3 regions of the Streptomyces sp. RG80 genome follow, and region 1 is predicted to be linked to each of the others. Evidence: riboswitches for the same ligand, from Rfam matches in the RefSeq annotation. Region 1 holds a riboswitch; each other region holds the start of a gene.
What was found. A riboswitch is a leader RNA that binds a small molecule or an ion and turns the genes downstream of it on or off. The one in region 1 is predicted to bind cyclic di-AMP.

Region 1 (3,253 bases):
GGAGCAGCAGGGCACCCTCGCCCGGCGGGCCGCCGCCATCGGCGTCGAGCTGTTCGTGGTCGACGACGGCTGGTTCGGCGCCCGCACCAGCGACCGCGCCGGGCTCGGCGACTGGACGCCCAACCCCGACCGCTTCCCCGGCGGTCTGAAGCCCCTCGCCGACTACGTCCACGCCCTCGGGATGCAGTTCGGCATCTGGGTCGAGCCCGAGATGGTCAATCCCGACAGCGAGCTGTACCGCGCGCACCCCGACTGGGTGCAGTACCAGCCGGGGCGGAAGCGGACGGAGTCCCGCAACCAGCTCGTGCTGAACCTCGCCCGCGAGGACGTCCAGGAGTACCTCTGGGGACAGCTCGACGCGCTCCTGACCAGCGCCCCGATCGACTACGTGAAGTGGGACTTCAACCGCTCCTTCACCGACGCCGGCTGGCCCGGCGAGCCCTACCCCCAGCGGCTCTGGATCGACCACGTGCACGCCTTCTACGCCCTCCTGGACCGACTCAGGGCCGCGCACCCCGGGGTCGCCTTCGAGTCCTGCTCGGGCGGCGGCGGCCGGATCGACCTCGGCGTCCTGAGCCGCACGGACCAGGTGTGGACCTCCGACAACACCGACCCCCTCGACCGGCTCGCCATCCAGCACGGCTTCAGCCAGATCCATCCCGCGCGCGTGATGGCCGCCTGGGTGACCGACAGTCCGAACGCCATGCTCAACGGCCGGGTCAGCTCGCTGCGGTTCCGGTTCGTGAGCGCCATGGCCGGGGTGCTCGGCGTCGGCGGTGACCTCACCCAGTGGACCGAGGAGGAACTCGCCGAGGCCCGCGCGTGGGTGGACCTGTACAAGGAGATCCGGCCCCTGGTGCAGCGCGGCGACCTCCACCGGCTGCGGCCGCCGAAGGGCGGGCTGAGCGCGGTGCAGTACGTCCTCGGGGACGAGACGGTCGTCCTCGCCTGGCTCCAGGCGCAGAGCTACGGCGAGCCCGTACCGGCGCTGCGGCTGCGCGGGCTCGACCCGACAGCGGCGTACGAATGTCTCGAAACGGGCGAAATTCACAGGGGTGCCGTATTGCTGCATCACGGACTTCGTACCGGATTGCGGGGCGACCTGGATGCGGTAGTTATCCGGCTGCGCCGTATCTGAGTCATCTGTCCGAATTGGCGCCTTCCTTCGTGTTGCGATGCCTTCATTCCAACTCGCTCTGGAATAAGGCAACCTGTGAATCCGGCACGTGAGGAGCGTCATATCCGTGACCGTGCGTCGCCCGTCATGTTCACGTAATTCCCGTGGTTTTCCAGGGGTTTTGCGGGGCGGGCGCCGTGCGCAATTCACTCAGGGTGACCGGTAATTCTCACAGCGGATCAAGAGGAACGCATTCAGGCGGAACCACTTACTTGTCCCTTTGCGTCTTGCTCGCTTACGTTCGCCATCAATCCGGACGGACGCCTAATCCTGCCGCCGCCCGGGGACCGCACAACTCACCCGTGAACGGCAGGAGCGGGGGACCCACAGGTACAAACGCCTGTTCCGGTCTCCGGAACGGCTAGGGGTTAAGTCGCACTTCGGTGCGGCCGGGCATCTCCAGCTCGCACCCGACAGCTCACCTCGTAGGCGCCGGAGAGGAAATCGCCATGCCCGCGAAGGGTAAGCACCGCCGCCCGAAGGCCCAGCGCCTGACCCGCTCGATCGCCGTCGCCGGCACCGGTGGTGCCGCGCTCGCCCTGCCGCTGATCGGTGCCGCAGGCGCCCACGCGGCCACCCCGCAGTCCGTTTCCGGAAAGGCAGTCCAGTCCCTTCCGGTCGCCGGGAAGACGGTCACCGAGAAGGCGGCCGCCGAGAAGAAGGCCGCGGAGAAGAAGAGCGCCGCGAACACCGCGACCGTGCACACCTATTCGGTGCGGGCCGGTGACTACCTCTCGAAGATCGCCGACGAGCAGAACGTCAGCGGTGGCTGGCAGAAGCTCTACTCGGACAACCGTGAGGCCGTCGGCTCCGACCCGTCGATGATCCACCCCGGTCTGAAGCTGAGCATCGGCAAGAAGGCCGCCGCGAGCACGGAGAAGTCGAAGAGCGCCGAGAAGTCCTCGTCCTCGTCGTCCGATTCGTCCTCCTCCAAGTCCTCCTCGTCGAAGTCGAACACGACGGCCGCCACCCAGAGCAGCGACTCGACCGGCACGAGCAGCTCCAGCGCCTTCACCCTCCCGGTGGCCGGTGCCACCGTCGGTACCCCGTACCGGATGTCCGGCAGCATGTGGTCCAGCGGCTACCACACGGGCGTCGACTTCGTCGTCCCGACCGGTACCTCGCTCAAGGCCGTGGGCGCGGGCACCGTCGTCTCCGCCGGCTGGGGCGGCGCGTACGGCAACCAGGTCGTCATCAAGCTCGCCGACGGCTACTACGCCCAGTACGCCCACCTCTCCTCGCTCTCGGTCTCGTCCGGCCAGACCGTCACCGAGGGCCAGCAGGTCGGCCTCTCCGGCGCGACCGGCAACGTGACCGGTCCGCACCTGCACTTCGAGATCCGCACCACCCCGGACTACGGCTCGGACGTGGACCCGATCGCCTACCTCCGCGCGAAGGGCGTCTCCGTCAGCTGACGCCCTCCCCCTGTGCCACCGAAGGCCGGACCCCGATCCCCGGGTCCGGCCTTCGGTGTTCGCTCTTGCGGTTTCATGATCACTTTATTGCGTTCTTGTGGCGCGGCTGTTCAAAGCGTCGACAGCGAGGGGAGGGTGGGGACACAGTGATCTCCGTAGTGATGCAAGCGCTTTCTATCGGCATCTTCCGGAGGTCCCCGTGCCCGGCGTCGACCGACGCACCGTCATCAAGGGCGCCGCAGCCGCGGCCGCCGCAGCCCAGTTCTCCTGGGGCCTGTCCCGCACCGCCGCCGCGGCCGACGCGGACGACACCGAACTCCACTGGCTGGAGGGCGCGACGCCCGACGCCCACGCCGGTACCACCTGGGGCGTGCCGTGGGCCCGCGGTACGTACCGGCCGGAGCAGGACTTCCAGCTGACGACCGCCGCCGGCGACGACGTCCCCGTCCAGAGCTGGGTCACCGGCCACTGGCCCGACGGCTCGGTGAAGTGGACCGCGCACGCGATCGCGCCCGGCGCCCCGAAGGCCTCCGCGTACAAGCTCGCGGCGGGCAGCCCGGCGGCCCCCGAGCAGAAGGTCGACGTCACCCGGTCCGGCGGCCGCGTCGAGGTGTCGACCGGTGTGATCACGGCCGTGTTCGGCGCCAAGGGCTCCGACACC
Region 2 (3,253 bases), on a different contig from region 1:
TGACCGAGCTCGCCACGATGGAATTCCACCCCCAGCCGCAGGCGGGCGAGGCGCGGCCATGGGCCTTCCCGGCCCCCGAGCGCGGCACGCTCGACAACGGCCTCACCGTCCTGCGCTGCCACCGTCCCGGCCAGCAGGTCGTCGCCGTCGAGGTCCTCCTGGACGCCCCGCTGGACGCCGAGCCGGCCGGCCTCGACGGTGTGGCCACGATCATGGCGCGGGCCTTCTCGGAGGGCACCGACAAGCACACCGCCGAGGAGTTCGCCGCCGAGCTGGAGCGCTGCGGCGCCACCCTCGACGCGCACGCCGACCATCCCGGCGTACGGCTGAGCCTGGAGGTCCCGGTCTCCCGCCTGCCCAAGGCGCTCGGTCTGCTGGCCGACGCGCTCAGGGCGCCCGCGTTCGCGGACAGCGAGGTCGAGCGGCTGGTCACCAACCGGCTCGACGAGATCCCGCACGAGCTGGCCAACCCCTCCCGCCGGGCCGCCAAGGAGCTCTCCAGGACCCTGTTCCCGGCGGACCTGCGCATGTCCCGCCCGCGCCAGGGCACCGAGGACACCGTCCGGAACATCGACTCGGCGGCCGTACGCGCCTTCTACGAGAAGCACGTGCGCCCCGCCACCGGCACCGTCGTGGTCGTCGGCGACCTCACCGGCACCGACCTCGACGAGCTGCTCGGCGACACCCTCGGCTCGTGGACCGGCTCCTCGGCCGAGCCGAGGCCGGTGCCGCCGATCACCGCCGACGACACCGGCCGGGTCGTCATCGTGGACCGCCCCGGCGCCGTGCAGACGCAGCTGCTGATCGGCCGGATCGGCGCCGACCGGCACGACCGCGTGTGGCCCGCGCAGGTGCTCGGCACGTACTGCCTCGGCGGCACCCTCACCTCCCGCCTGGACCGTGTCCTGCGCGAGGAGAAGGGCTACACCTACGGCGTGCGCTCGTTCGGGCAGGTCCTCAGGTCCGGCCCCGAAGGCACCGGCGCCGCGATGCTCGCCATCAGCGGTTCCGTGGACACCCCCAACACCGGTCCCGCCCTGGACGACCTGTGGAAGGTGCTGCGCACCCTCGCCGCGGAGGGGCTCACCGACGCCGAGCGCGACGTCGCGGTGCAGAACCTGGTCGGGGTGGCCCCGCTGAAGTACGAGACGGCGGCGGCCGTCGCGAGCACGCTGGCCGACCAGGTCGAGCAGCACCTGCCCGACGACTACCAGGCCACCCTGTACCGGCAGCTCGCCGCCACCGGCACCGTGGAGGCCACCGCGGCCGCCGTCAACGCCTTCCCGGTGGACCGTCTGGTGACGATCCTGGTCGGCGACGCGTCCGCCATCAGGGAGCCCGTGGAGGCCCTCGGCATCGGCGAAGTGACGGTCGTGACCGCCGAGTAGAGGCACGCGCGTGGAGGGGCCCTGGTGACTGAAGCGTCACCAGGGCCCCTTAATGTCCGAATTGAAGGCTGGTTGCCTGTTTGCCCTGTGGGATGCGCTACAAAAACCCTGATCCGTTTGGGGATTGAAAGTCGCCCCGCATAGCTTCGTCCGGGCTGTTCGTCAGGCAGTGCGCCGCGCCCGCGGCACCGGACAGTCATCGCCGAGTCCCCGTACGGCGCGAGCCAGGGGAGCCGGGGACCCATCCGTAGTCCCTGGGGTGAATCGGACGCCCGCGCGTCATGCGAGGGGGTCCGTAGGAGACCTTCCTGCTCCGAACCCGTCAGCTAACCCGGTAGGCGAGAGGGAAGGAAAGGACCAGCCACTACATGGCGTTCACGCGCCCCACCGGGAAGCATCGCGCCCCGAGCCGGATGAAGCGCAGCACCGTTCGCGTGGCGGGCGTCGCGGCCCTCACCACCACCGGCGTCATCGGCACCCTCGCCGCCCCGGCCCTCGCCGCGGAGCCCGCGGCCGAGCAGACCGGACTCACCCCGGTCATCACCATCGGCGATTCGGTCGCCGCCCAGATCGACGCCCAGGCCGAGGCCCAGCAGCAGGCGGCCCTGGAGGCCGCGCAGCAGAAGGCCGAGGAGGAGGCGCGCAAGAAGGCCGCCGCCAAGGCCAAGAAGGAGCGCGAGGCCAAGGAGCGCGCCGCCCGCGCGGCCGCCGAGCGCAAGCGCCTCAACACCTTCGTCTCCCCGATCTCGGGCTCGTACATCTCCACCGGCTACAAGGCCGGCGGCGCCGTCTGGTCCTCCGGCAGCCACACCGGCGTCGACTTCCACGCCGCCAGCGGCACCTCCGTGCGCTCGGTCGGCTCCGGCACGGTCGTGGAGGCCGGCTGGGGCGGGTCCTACGGCAACAACGTCGTGATCAAGATGAACGACGGCACGTACACCCAGTACGGGCATCTGTCGTCCATCGGTGTCTCGGTGGGCCAGACGGTCACCCCGGGCCAGCAGATCGGCCTGTCCGGCGCGACCGGCAACGTCACCGGGCCGCATCTGCACTTCGAGGCCCGCACGACCGCGGAGTACGGCTCGGACATCGACCCCGTCGCCTACCTGCGCTCGCACGGCGTGAACGTCTGACGACGGACCGCGAGACCTCTTCGAAACCCCGGCTCACGAGCCGGGGTTTCGTCGTTTCTGTCGCGTTGCTGTCCAAAAAATATCCATGGATTCCGGCCCGCCATCGGAAATTCCCGCTCTTTGCAATAGAGTCACTGAACACACGTCAATCGTCGACGTTTCACGGGGATTAAAGCGGAGGTCGGTCATGCGTATTCCGGCGCACTCGGTATGCACCGCGATCAGGGACGACATCGTCGCCGGTGTCTACGAGCGCGGCAGCCGCCTCACCGAGGAACTCCTCGCCCGCCGCTACGGCGTCTCCCGCGTCCCCGTCCGGGAGGCCCTGCGCACGCTGGAGGCCGAGGGCTTCGTGGTGACCCGGCGGCACGCGGGCGCGTGCGTGGCCGAACCCACCGAGCAGGAGGCCGCCGACCTGCTGGAGATGCGCATGCTCCTGGAGCCGCTCGGCGCCTCCCGGGCCGCCCAGCGGCGTACCGAGGCGCACCTCAAGGTGCTGCGCGGACTGGTCAGGCTAGGCCAGGAGCGGGCCAGACGGGGCAACAGCGACGACCTGCGGTCTCTGGGCGGCTGGTTCCACGAGACGCTCGCCCAGGCCTCCGGCAGCCCCGCGCTCGCCTCGATGCTGACCCAGCTGCGGCACAAGATCTCCTGGATGTACGCCGTGGACGCGCCGGCCGACCCCGTCGAGTCCTGGGCGGAGCACGGTGCGATCGTCGACGCGGTGGCCCG
Region 3 (3,253 bases), on a different contig from region 1:
AGTGGCATGAGAGGACCGGGACGCCCGTCCCCGCCGAAGTACCGGAGCGGGCCTGGCCTGCCGTCGAGGAACTGATGACGGCCTACTTCCGGCGTCGCCAGTTCGCGCGCGTCGCCGTGGATGTCCGGACCCAGGTGAACGGGATTCTGCACCGACTGCGTACCGGGACGAGCTTCCTGCACGCTATGGCCCGTGGACCCTTGCCAAGGACCGGCAGAACACCTGGTTCAAGAAGGGCTTCTGGCCCGTCCTCGTGAGCCATTTGAACTCCAGGGGCGAGAGTTCGCCGGTTCGGCGCGAACCGCTGGTCCCACCTCTCCGCATCACCACGGCAGTTGCGCTGGATCCGGCACAACGTGACACGCCTTCAACTCTGTGATCTTCACGTGATCTACGCGGCATTAACTTGTGACAAGTGATCGACTGCCGATACGTTCACGCATCAGCGTGGCGACTCGCTTCACCCGCAGCACTCGTTCCACCCGCTGCATCGCCACGCCGGTCACAGTCGTCTCGCGAAAGGTCACCGCATGCTCACCGGGAACGGTCGTCACCGTCGCCCCCGTCAGGCTCCGGCACTTCTCGTCGCGGCCGGGGTGACCGGCTCCGCCATCGCGATTCCGTTGCTCGGCGCCTCCGGCGCGAGCGCGGCCGACGGGAACACCTGGGATCAGGTCGCCAAGTGCGAGACCGACGGTTCCTGGAGTGCGAACGACGGTGACGGCTACTACGGCGGGCTCAAGCTCTCCCAGGAGTACTGGGAGAAGTACGGCGGCCTCGACTTCGCCGCCAGTGCCGACCTCGCCAGCCGCAACCAGCAGATAGCCGTCGCCGAGAAGGTCCTCGCGGACCAGGGCGTCGGCGTCTGGGGCGCCTGCGGTCTGCTCAACGGGCTGAGCAAGGACTCGGGCTCGGCCGACGTCGACACCGGCGTCGCGAGCGGTTCACCGTCCGCCTCGGCGAACGACTCCTCCGGTTCATCCGATTCATCCGAGTCCTCCGACTCATCCGGTCTGTCCAACTCCTCCGGATCATCCGACTCGTCCGAGTCCTCCAGTTCGACCGAGTCGTCCGGCGATCCCTCGTCGTCACCGTCCAGCGATGCGGACAAGTCCGCCAAGTCGGACAGCTCCGGCTCCGCTTCGGGCGACTCTCAGTCTTCCGACAGCTCATCCACAGATGCGACCAAGGATGACGAATCGGACAACTCCTGGCAGGAAGGCGGCTCTTCGAGCCTGGTCGACACCGGCGCCCTCGCCGCCCCCTCCGAGGGCACCGGCCGGCACCGTGGCGCGAGCGCCGAGGAGGGGTCGTACACCGTCCGCTCCGGCGACACCCTCGCCTCCATCGCCGACTCCCTTGACCTCGACGGCGGATGGCGTCGGCTCTACGCCGAGAACGAGCAGGTCATCGGCGCCGACCCGAGCGACATCGTGCCGGGGCAGACCCTCTCTCTCGGTAGCGAAAAGGGCTAAATCCCTAGGAGAAAGCCCCGAGTTCGCGTCACGCTTCGCCAGTAAATGTCCGGTTTGGCGAAAGTGTGGGATGAGTCTCAGAAGCCCTGATCGTCTTTGAAATCCCCCGGGTTCCGTGTCTACGGTCAACACCGCTCGTCACCACGAGCCCCGGCTGCCGCAACGCCGAATCCTGCCAGCGGCTGTACGGGAACAGTCGTCGCGTCAAGCGCCGTAGGCAGGAGCGGGGGACCCAAGGTAAGTGCCGGGCCCGGCGGTTGAGGCAACTCGACGGCGGGACCGGCTTGGGGTGAAGCCGCGCAGTGCGCCGAAAGGCGGACGAGCGCGGCCGGGCAACTCAACCGGCCCGAACCCGACAGCTCACCTCGCAGGCGTCGGTGAGGGGATCCACCATGCTGTTTTCCGGCAAGGGCAAGCACCGTCGTCCGTCCAAGGCCACCCGCGCCGCCGCGCTCGCCGGCGTCACCGGTGTCGCCATCGCCGCCCCGCTGATGGCGGCCGGCAACGCCTCCGCCGCCACCGCCTCCGAGTGGGACGCCGTCGCCCAGTGCGAGTCGGGCGGCGACTGGTCCATCAACACCGGCAACGGCTACTACGGCGGTCTCCAGTTCTCCGCCTCCACCTGGGCCGCGTACGGCGGCACGGCGTACGCCTCGCAGGCCAACCAGGCCAGCAAGGCGCAGCAGATCGAGATAGCCGAGAAGGTCCTCGCGGGCCAGGGCAAGGGTGCCTGGCCGGTCTGTGGTGTGGGCCTGTCCAGTGCCGCGTACACCGGCGGCGGCAGCTCGTCCTCCTCCGGCGGCAGCTCCTCCAGCGACAGCGGCAGCAGCACCGGCACCCGCTCCTCCGAGCAGTCGACCTCCCGTTCCTCGGAGCGCGCGACCGCCAAGAAGACCGTCACCACCCCGACCGGCAAGAAGGTCAAGAAGGGCGACGGCGAGTACAAGGTCGTCAAGGGTGACACCCTCAGCTCGATCGCCGAGGAGCACGACGTCAAGGGCGGCTGGGCGAAGCTGTACAAGCTGAACAAGGACATCGTCGAGGACGCCGACCTGATCTACCCGGGTCAGCAGCTGCACCTCAAGTAAGACCCGGTCCTTCCCTCGGGCAGGACCCAGCTGAACCACAGTGCCCTCACATCCGTGGTCCTCATACTGAAGGCCTCGTGAGGGTCCCCCCGTCCCCACGGGCTCCCCGCTCCGGTGCGTGTTCCCCCGTACGCACCGGGGCGGGGTTTTCTCTGCCCCGGTCCACGTCGTGTCTTCCGGCGTGTTTCCCGAAGCGTCTTTGTTCCGTTCGGAAACAATTTACTCTCGGTTCTGTCCACGGGGCGGTCCACGCGGTGGCTGATCGCCCCGGGCCGGTTAGGCTCGTCTCGCAGAGCCGCTGCGGCAGTGCCGTAGCCGCGTCACATCCCAAGAAGGAGATGCTCGTGCCGTCCATCGACGTCGTCGTAGCCCGGGAAATCCTCGACTCACGAGGCAACCCCACCGTCGAGGTCGAGGTCGGCCTCGACGACGGCAGCACGGGTCGTGCCGCCGTTCCGTCCGGCGCCTCCACGGGCGCCTTCGAGGCCATCGAGCTCCGTGACGGTGACCCGAACCGCTACCAGGGCAAGGGTGTCGAGAAGGCCGTCCTCGCCGTCATCGAGCAGATCGGCCCGGAGCTCGTCGGTTACGACGCCACCGAGCAGCGCCTGATCGACCAGGCGATGTTCGACCTGGACGCCACCGACAACAAGGGCTCGCTCGGCGCCAACGCCATCCTCGGCGTCTCCC

Region 2: linked by a shared signal. The riboswitch ahead of ABKA17_RS10755 (M23 family metallopeptidase) and the one ahead of ABKA17_RS08935 (M23 family metallopeptidase) in region 1 are both predicted to bind cyclic di-AMP.
Region 3: linked by a shared signal. The riboswitch ahead of ABKA17_RS29270 (transglycosylase family protein) and the one ahead of ABKA17_RS08935 (M23 family metallopeptidase) in region 1 are both predicted to bind cyclic di-AMP.

Annotation. Positions count from the first base shown of each region.
Region 1 covers NZ_JBEAAJ010000002.1:623,384-626,636, reverse strand. The annotation lists gene ABKA17_RS08940 (alpha-galactosidase) at 1-1,138, shown strand, start outside; cyclic di-AMP (ydaO/yuaA leader) riboswitch at 1,456-1,624, shown strand; gene ABKA17_RS08935 (M23 family metallopeptidase) at 1,627-2,592, shown strand; gene ABKA17_RS08930 (exo-rhamnogalacturonan lyase family protein) at 2,792-3,253, shown strand, end outside.
Region 2 covers NZ_JBEAAJ010000003.1:121,533-124,785, forward strand. The annotation lists gene ABKA17_RS10745 (M16 family metallopeptidase) at 1-3, shown strand, start outside; gene ABKA17_RS10750 (M16 family metallopeptidase) at 1-1,388, shown strand, start outside; cyclic di-AMP (ydaO/yuaA leader) riboswitch at 1,579-1,744, shown strand; gene ABKA17_RS10755 (M23 family metallopeptidase) at 1,757-2,521, shown strand; gene ABKA17_RS10760 (GntR family transcriptional regulator) at 2,709-3,253, shown strand, end outside.
Region 3 covers NZ_JBEAAJ010000008.1:515,562-518,814, forward strand. The annotation lists gene ABKA17_RS29260 (recombinase family protein) at 1-257, shown strand, start outside; gene ABKA17_RS29265 (transglycosylase family protein) at 531-1,475, shown strand; cyclic di-AMP (ydaO/yuaA leader) riboswitch at 1,675-1,864, shown strand; gene ABKA17_RS29270 (transglycosylase family protein) at 1,868-2,563, shown strand; gene eno (phosphopyruvate hydratase) at 2,908-3,253, shown strand, end outside.